DNA from 2 places in the Sporosarcina sp. P19 genome. Region 2 is predicted to be linked to the other one. Evidence: riboswitches for the same ligand, from Rfam matches in the RefSeq annotation. Region 2 holds a riboswitch; the other holds the start of a gene.

Region 1 (4,120 bases), on a different contig from region 2:
GCCTTTTGCAGCTAATAACGGCTTAGCTTCTTCTAAGATTACCGCGTGCGGTGTATTAGATGCACCGACTGTCAACGACGTTTTCTCGCCTTTTTCTGCATCATCTACATCTGTTGCCCCATTATCCTTACTACCCTCGTCTTTTGTTCCACAAGCTGCCAGCGCAAGCACTAGTACGGCTGCGAATAGACCGAATAAAAACTTCTTCATATCCACATTTCTCCCTCTCCATGATGGAATGTTTTATGGTTAACAGGTTATCCTGAAAATCCTATTATCGCTTGTCCAAACGTTTCACAATGAAATCACCTATAAACTGAATGATAAACACGATGACTAGTACTAATATTGTCGCCATCATTGTAACATCCCCACGGTTACGCTGAAACCCTTCGAGATACGCGAGCGTACCGAGTCCTCCAGCACCGATTACCCCGGCCATTGCTGTGTAGCCGACAAGTGCAATTGACGTCACTGTAATACCTGACACGAGTGCCGGCATGGATTCTGGTAACAATACTTTAAAAATGATCGTAGATGTTTTAGCACCCATTGAACGCGCCGCTTCGATCACCCCTTTATCGATTTCCTGCAATGCTATGAGTACCATGCGGCCATAAAACGGAGCTGCGCCAATGATTAATGCTGGCAATGCGGCATTCGGTCCACGCATGCTGCCTATTAATAAATTCGTCAAAGGTAACAATAAAATAATCAAAATAATAAAAGGTATCGATCGGAATATATTTACGAATGCGCCTGTAAAGACATTCGTGATTTTATTTGCCCATAACTGACCCGGATTTGTTAAAAACAATAACAGACCGAGTGCAATACCAAAAATAAACGTGAAGACCGTTGAGTAGGCAGACATATAAAGCGTCTCGCCCGTTGCTTGCCACATTTTATCCCAGTTAACGTTCGGGAACCATTGCTCAATCATGGATCAGCACCTCCGTCTTCACTTCATTGGCGTCTAGGAACGCAATGGCTTCCTCTATAACTGCCGCGTCCCCTACTAGTTGCAAGACAAGTGTGCCGTATGCGCCGTCACGTGTCGTCGAAATATTCCCTTGCACGATGTTGACATCGATTGAGAATGTACGAATTAATTCAGCAAGCACTGGCTGCTCTGTACGTTCGCCAATGAAAGCTAACTTGATCAACTTGCCATGCGGTGACTCTTCCTGTAAATGCGCCATCGCTGCGTCCGTATCGCCTGTATCGGTCACCTGCGATATGAAACGCTTCGTAATATCCGCTTGAGGGGATTGGAAAACATCCAGCACATTGCCCGCTTCCACGACTTGCCCGGCTTCCATGACCGCCACGCGATGACAGATCTTTCGGATGACGTGCATTTCATGCGTAATCAAAACGATTGTTAATCCAAGACGTTCATTAATATCCGTCAATAAATCCAGAATCGCATTCGTCGTCTCAGGATCGAGTGCGGACGTTGCTTCATCACAAAGTAATACTTCGGGATCATTTGCAAGCGCGCGCGCAATACCGACACGTTGCTTCTGACCACCTGATAACTGCGATGGATACGCCTGCTCACGGCCTGTCAGTCCAACGAGATCAATCAATTCCTTCACTTTTTGCTTACGTGCCGATTTCTTCACGCCAGCAATTTCAAGAGGAAACATAATATTCTCTTCTACTGTTCTTGACCACAGTAAGTTAAAGTGCTGGAAAATCATACTGATTTTCTGACGCGCATTGCGAAGGCCAGCACCTTTCAATGTCGTCATTTCTTGTCCGTGAATCATAATACTACCGGACGTAGGTGTTTCAAGACCGTTCAATAGTCGAATTAATGTACTTTTCCCTGCCCCACTATATCCGATGACGCCGAAAATTTCTCCCTCTTCGATGGCTAATGTCACATCATCTACTGCGACAATTTCTGAACGGTTCAATTGGAATCTTTTATGAACGTTTGTTAGTTGAATCATTTTCCGCACCACCTTTATTAAGTCTTTTCATTATGTGTTTTAGAAAGCTACATTGCGCTTTCCGCTTTTGTTTCATCCAGCTGCAGATGCCAGCTCCTCGGGTCGTTTCAAACTTTCCAAAAAGGCAAAGTGCGCCTTTGGGGTAAGTCCTCCAACGCCTGTCGGAGCTAAACGGCATCTTCCGCTTTTGTTTCATCCAGCTGCAAGCGCCAGGCTCTCGGGTCGTTTCAGACTTTCCAAAAAGGCAAAGAACGCCTTTGTGGTAAGTCCTCCAACGCCTGTCGGAGCTAAACGGCATCTTCCGCTTTTGTTTCATCCAGCTGCAAGCGCCAGGCTCTCGGGTCGTTTCAGACTTTCCAAAAAGGCAAAGAACGCCTTTGTGATAAGTCTTCCAACGCCTGTCGAGCCTACACGGCGCTTTCCGCTTTAGAATAAAAAAAGCCTTCCTGCAGACAAGCAGAAAGGCCGAACGTATGTAGTTATGTACGTTACCATTTCTCTCATCTATCAAAGCGTTAGGCTTTGAGTGAATTGGCACCATTTCACAAACGTGACGGTTGCCGGGCTTCATAGGGCACTTCCCTCCACCGCTCTTTATAAGAGTTACGTATTCAATTGATTAACTACTTATACCATACTTTTATATCTATTGTCAACTGAGCTTCTCTAGCAAGTACGGGACGGATTGAAAGGCGTAAATCTTTTCTAAAGGCTGTCCTTTGCGCTGAATGAGTAAACAAGGGACACTTTCCACCTCATATTCTATTGCGATTTCCTGCACGTAATTCAAGTCTGCCTTTCCAATCGGTAATTTCGGACACATTGTCTCGATCACCGTGAGCATTTTTGAAGCGACTGCACACGTTCCGCACATCGGTGTATATAAATAAAAAGCGGCTACTTGCTCTGCCGCCTGTGCACGTTGCCAGTCTTCAATTGTCCAATTATTCATGTGGTCCACCTGCCAAGTATTTGGAATGTACTTTAAAATTGGCGGCAGCTAAAATGCTAGCCAATAGTTTAATGGGCGTCGTTTCTACTTCGCGGTAGAGACGATCCGTATATAAATGTCGCGCTTCTGGATACAGTTGTTTGAACAGCTTCCGAATGGACTCACCTGAGGTGTCCGCATCCATAAAGACGAACAGGTCTTGTTGCTCGTATGGTTCAAGCAGTTCCTCAATATGATACGCACTGATGGTGCCATTCGTACAAAGAATCTCTACAGGCTCTGCAAGGATCGGCACTAGCCGCTTACGATCCGAACCGCCTTCTACAATGAGAACTTTCAGGTCCATCCTGTTTCCTCCTAGCGTGTAAAAAAAGCGCTAGGACGTTCCAGCGCTTTTTCTTTTAGAATATTATTCAGCTGTCATTTCTTCGTACTGCTCAGCTGTCATTAACTCATCCAATTCAGCTTTGTTATCGATTTCAACTACTACCATCCATGCACCTTCGTATGGAGATTCGTTAACCAATTCCGGGCTGTCTTCAAGGTTTTCGTTCACTTCTACAACTTTACCAGTAAGTGGAGCGTACAATTCAGAAACCGTTTTCACTGATTCAACGCTTCCGAAAGGCTCGTCTGATTTCAATTGATCGCCCACTTGTGGCAGTTCAACGAATACGATATCTCCTAGTTCAGACTGTGCGAAATGTGTGATTCCGATACGGTATTTACCGTCTTCTTCTTTTACCCATTCGTGCTCTTCTGAATAACGTAAATCTTTTGGTGTGCTCATGTCGTTACCTCCAAAAATATAATAGTTTATCTACCCTTAGTTTGCCATAGTTCCCGCATAAAGACAAGATTCTAGATCACTTCTTCCACGTTTCTGTGAACGTTGTTTCATTAAATCCAACGGTCACTTTTTGGTTATCAGAAACGATTGGGCGTTTGATGAGCATTCCGTCTGAAGCGAGGAGCGCGATCTTTTCATCGTCCGTCATGGTTGGTAGTTTTTCTTTTAAGTTGAGCTCACGATATTTCTTACCGCTTGTGTTGAAGAACTTTTTCATTTCGAGTCCGGAGTTCGCGATCATGTTGCGTAGTTCGTTTTCGCTTGGAGGTTGTTCGGCGATGTTCTTTTCTTCGAATGAAATCCCTTCGTCCGTAAGCCATTTCTTCGCTTTGCGGCACGTGGTACATTTTGGATAGC
Region 2 (4,120 bases):
GGCAATCATGAAATCAAAGATCAGCAACAAGAGTCCGATGTCTTTAAATTCTGGATCCAAAAAGGGTAAACTACGGATAGAGGGAATTGCTGTCTCCCTCTTTCATCAGGAAGAAGGGAGAACATCATGACCATTCCATTTATTATCACGATCTTCCTCATTGGATTCGTCGGCTCGTTCCTTTCTGGAATGATGGGAATTGGCGGCGCAATTGTTAAATATCCAATGTTGCTATTTATCCCTGCACTACTGGGTTTTGCTGCGTTTACACCACATGAAGTTTCTGGGATTACTGCAGTTGAAGTGTTCTTTGCATCACTTTCAGGAGTTTTAGCGTATAGAAAGAGTAATCTGATCTTGAAACCACTCGTTCTCTACATGGGAATCAGTGTATTAGTCGGTAGTGTGATCGGTGGTGCCGGTTCTAGTATGCTAACAGAAGCTACTGTCAACGTCGTCTATGGCTTTCTAGCTGTTATGGCGGCAATTATGATGTTTATTCCGAAAAAAGGTCTCGACGATCAGCCAATCGATGAAATTACATTCAATCGCTTCGTTGCTTCTAGTGCAGCCTTTATCGTCGGCTTGGCAGCTGGGATTGTCGGAGCTGGTGGTGCATTCATTATGGTACCGATTATGCTCGTGATACTAAAAATCCCGACACGTGTTACGATCGCTACATCACTCGCGATTACGTTATTGTCATCAGTGGGCTCAGCATCAGGCAAGCTCTTAACAGGGCAAGTACCCTATGGACCGGCTCTCGTCATGATCGCCGCAAGCATCATCGCAGCTCCAATCGGTGTAAAAGTTAGCCGAAAAGTAAATACCAAAGTATTACAAAGCATCCTAGCCGCGCTAATCATGGCCTCCGCCGTAAAAATATGGTGGGACATATTCTAAATAAGCACAATCGCCAGCACATTGTTCACTGAACATGTCTCTGGCGATTTTTCGATTGTTGTCGCAAGTAGAAACATCATTAAACTCACTACGGTGCTTGTGGATGGCTCCCGCAACGTCGATTAACGGTGCCTTCTTCCCTCTTACTTTCAATTCATCATATTGAAAGTAATGCTAATTTCGAAACATTCTATTAAATTCTTGCAATAGACTAGGAATAGCCGTATACTATTTTTCAACGATGGAAAACGAATAGACACACTCTTATCAAGAGAGGCGGAGGGATTAGGCCCTGTGATGCCCAGCAACCGGCGAAAGCAAAGGTGCTACTTCCTACAAACTCTCAGCAGTTTGGAAGATAAGGGGGAATGAGCGAAAGCAGAGCCCTCTTCTTATTATGGAAGATGGGCTTTTTCTCTATATATAGTGAATCACGCTCTATGTTTTCCTTGTCTAGTCCCAGAGAGAAGATATTCGGGGCGTTTCGGTGTTCCATCAATACATGGAAAAGGGGAATGGTTATGACGAATTTACAGGCAGAAACGATACTATTACACGGAGGGCAAAAACCGGATCCAGCAACAGGTTCACGGGCTTTACCGATTCATCGTACGACTTCTTATGTATTCAGAGACACAGAACACGCACAAAACTTATTTGGCTTAAAAGAAGCAGGCAATATCTATACAAGAATTACGAATCCGACAGTAGCTGTCTTTGAAGAGCGTGTCGCACAGCTAGAAGGAGGAACAGCAGCAGTTGCGTTGTCTTCTGGAATGGCGGCGATTGCATTTTCTGTTATGAATATTGCTGAAGCAGGCGATGAAATCGTCGCAGCGAGCAATCTTTACGGTGGTACATACAATTTATTCGCTGTTACATTACCGCGCTACGGCATCACAGTGAAATTTGTTGACGCATCTGATCCAAAGAACTTTGAAGCAGCTATTACGGATAAAACGAAAGCATTGTTTGCAGAAACAATCGGTAACCCAAGCTTGCAAGTGCTGGACGTGGAAGCTGTCGCGAATATTGCACATGAAAATGGCATCCCATTGCTAGTAGACAATACATTCCCATCTCCATATGGATCAAATCCAATCGAGTACGGGGCGGACGTAGTCATCCACTCAGCAACAAAATGGATCGGCGGACACGGTACGACCATCGGTGGGGTAGCCGTTGATGCAGGGAAATTCGACTGGACACAAGGTAAGTTCCCAGGCTTTACAGAGCCGGATGAAACGTATAATGGCTTGCGTTACGGAATCGACACGGCTGCGGCAGCATTCGCAACGAAACTGCGCGTGCAATTGCTGAGAGACTTCGGCCCATGCCTGTCACCGGACAGTGCATTCAACTTGTTGCAGGGCTTAGAAACACTTCATTTACGTGTACCGCGCCATAATGAAAACGCGCAAAAGGTTGCGGCATTCCTGCAAGATCATCCAGCAGTTGAATGGGTAACCTATACGGGTCTAGAAGATCATCCAACAGCGGAATTGGCCAACAAACATTTGAAAAATGGTTACGGCTCAATTATCGTATTTGGTATTAAAGGTGGACGCGATGCAGGAAGACAAGTAATCGATAATGTAGAAATTTGGTCTCACGTAGCGAATGTGGGGGATGCAAAGTCATTAATCATTCATCCGGCATCTACTACTCATCAGCAGTTGTCTGCGGAAGATTTGAAAAATTCCGGTGTCAGCGAAGAGCTAATCCGCTTGTCTGTGGGGTTGGAGTCAGTAGACGATATTATCGCAGATTTGAAACAAGCAATCGAAAAAGCCGCAAACTAATACAAAAAAATGAACACTACGCATGTGCGCAGTGTTCATTTTTTATTTTCGTTTGATTTTTCTTCGCTCTTCCTTCAAAGATTTAAATAGCGAAGTGACCATCATGATCAGTATGATGGAGAATGGTAAGGCGGCTATGATGATGACGTTTTGAAGAGCATCCAAACCACCAACGTATAACAGAATAATCGCGATGGAAGACTGAATGACACCCCAGACGACTTTCAAGTTATTAGGTGGAGTCAATGAACCATATGACGACTGCATACCTAATACGAATGTAGCCGAATCCGCTGATGTAATGAAGAATGATGTAATCAGTAAAATAGCGACCACTGAAATGACGAATGACCAAGGCAATCCGCTGAACATCTCAAAAATCGTCAACTCTGTTGCAGTGGATGCTAAATCGATAATGCCGGCTTTTTGTGTTTCAATAGCTGTCGTACCAAACGCTGAGAACCAAATTGCACTCAATACAGTTGGCACAACGAGAACTCCGATCATGAATTCGCGAATCGTTCTTCCTTTTGAAACGCGGGCGATGAACATGCCGACAAATGGTGACCAAGCTATCCACCAAGACCAGTAGAATAGTGTCCAGTCATTCAACCATGAACGATTTTCAGGTGTAAGTGGTGCTGTTCGGAAACTCATACGAATGAGGTTTTCTAAATAACCACCAATAGAATCAGTGAACATATTGAAAATCAGCAATGTTGGACCGAGTGCAATGATAAAGACCAACAAGGTTAGAGCTAATACCATATTCGTATTCGATAAAATTCGAATCCCTTTTCCGAGGCCGCTCCAAGCGGATAGTAAGAATAATACCGTAACGATCGCAATGATAATAAACTGAGACCAGAAACCGATTGGAACACCGAATAAGTAATTCAATCCAGCGTTAATCTGAACCGCTCCGAAGCCGAGTGATGTGGCGACGCCGAAAACTGTAGCGAAAACTGCGAAGACGTCAATTACGGTTCCGAGTTTGCCGTCTACGCGATCACCGAAAATCGGGCGAAGTGTGGAGGAGATTAAACCAGGCTGGCTTTTGCGGAACTGGAAGTATGCTAGCGCTAAAGCTGTCATACCATATATAGCCCATGCGTGGAATCCCCAATGGAAGAATGTTGAACGCATCGCTTCTTTATACGCTTCTTTTGTTTCGATAGGTGCAGTAGCTGAACTTACCGCATAGTGCGAAAGAGGTTCCGCAGCTCCGTAGAACACCAGTCCAATACCCATACCCGCAGAAAACAGCATGGCGAGCCAAGAAAACATGGAAAACTGTGGTCTGTCACTGTCTTTCCCCAATCGAATCCTGCCGAGCGGACTGAATATCAAATAGACTGAAACGAAGAATAACATAGAAACTGTCAGTAAGTAATACCAGCCGAATGAATCTGAAA

The links. A riboswitch is a leader RNA that binds a small molecule or an ion and turns the genes downstream of it on or off. The one in region 2 is predicted to bind S-adenosylmethionine.
Region 1: linked by a shared signal. The riboswitch ahead of CSV74_RS15640 (methionine ABC transporter ATP-binding protein) and the one ahead of CSV74_RS10005 (O-acetylhomoserine aminocarboxypropyltransferase/cysteine synthase family protein) in region 2 are both predicted to bind S-adenosylmethionine.

Annotation. Positions count from the first base shown of each region.
Region 1 covers NZ_PDYR01000021.1:22,314-26,433, forward strand. Annotated here, with positions in the region: gene CSV74_RS15630 (MetQ/NlpA family ABC transporter substrate-binding protein) at 1-210, opposite strand, end outside; gene CSV74_RS15635 (methionine ABC transporter permease) at 275-943, opposite strand; gene CSV74_RS15640 (methionine ABC transporter ATP-binding protein) at 936-1,961, opposite strand; SAM riboswitch class I at 2,459-2,564, opposite strand; gene CSV74_RS15645 (thioredoxin family protein) at 2,614-2,913, opposite strand; gene CSV74_RS15650 (toprim domain-containing protein) at 2,906-3,259, opposite strand; gene gcvH (glycine cleavage system protein GcvH) at 3,323-3,703, opposite strand; gene CSV74_RS15660 (arsenate reductase family protein) at 3,780-4,120, opposite strand, start outside.
Region 2 covers NZ_PDYR01000008.1:49,313-53,432, reverse strand. Annotated here, with positions in the region: gene CSV74_RS10015 (sulfurtransferase TusA family protein) at 1-69, shown strand, start outside; gene CSV74_RS10010 (sulfite exporter TauE/SafE family protein) at 127-903, shown strand; SAM riboswitch class I at 1,165-1,268, shown strand; gene CSV74_RS10005 (O-acetylhomoserine aminocarboxypropyltransferase/cysteine synthase family protein) at 1,425-2,705, shown strand; gene CSV74_RS10000 (glycine betaine uptake BCCT transporter) at 2,748-4,120, opposite strand, start outside.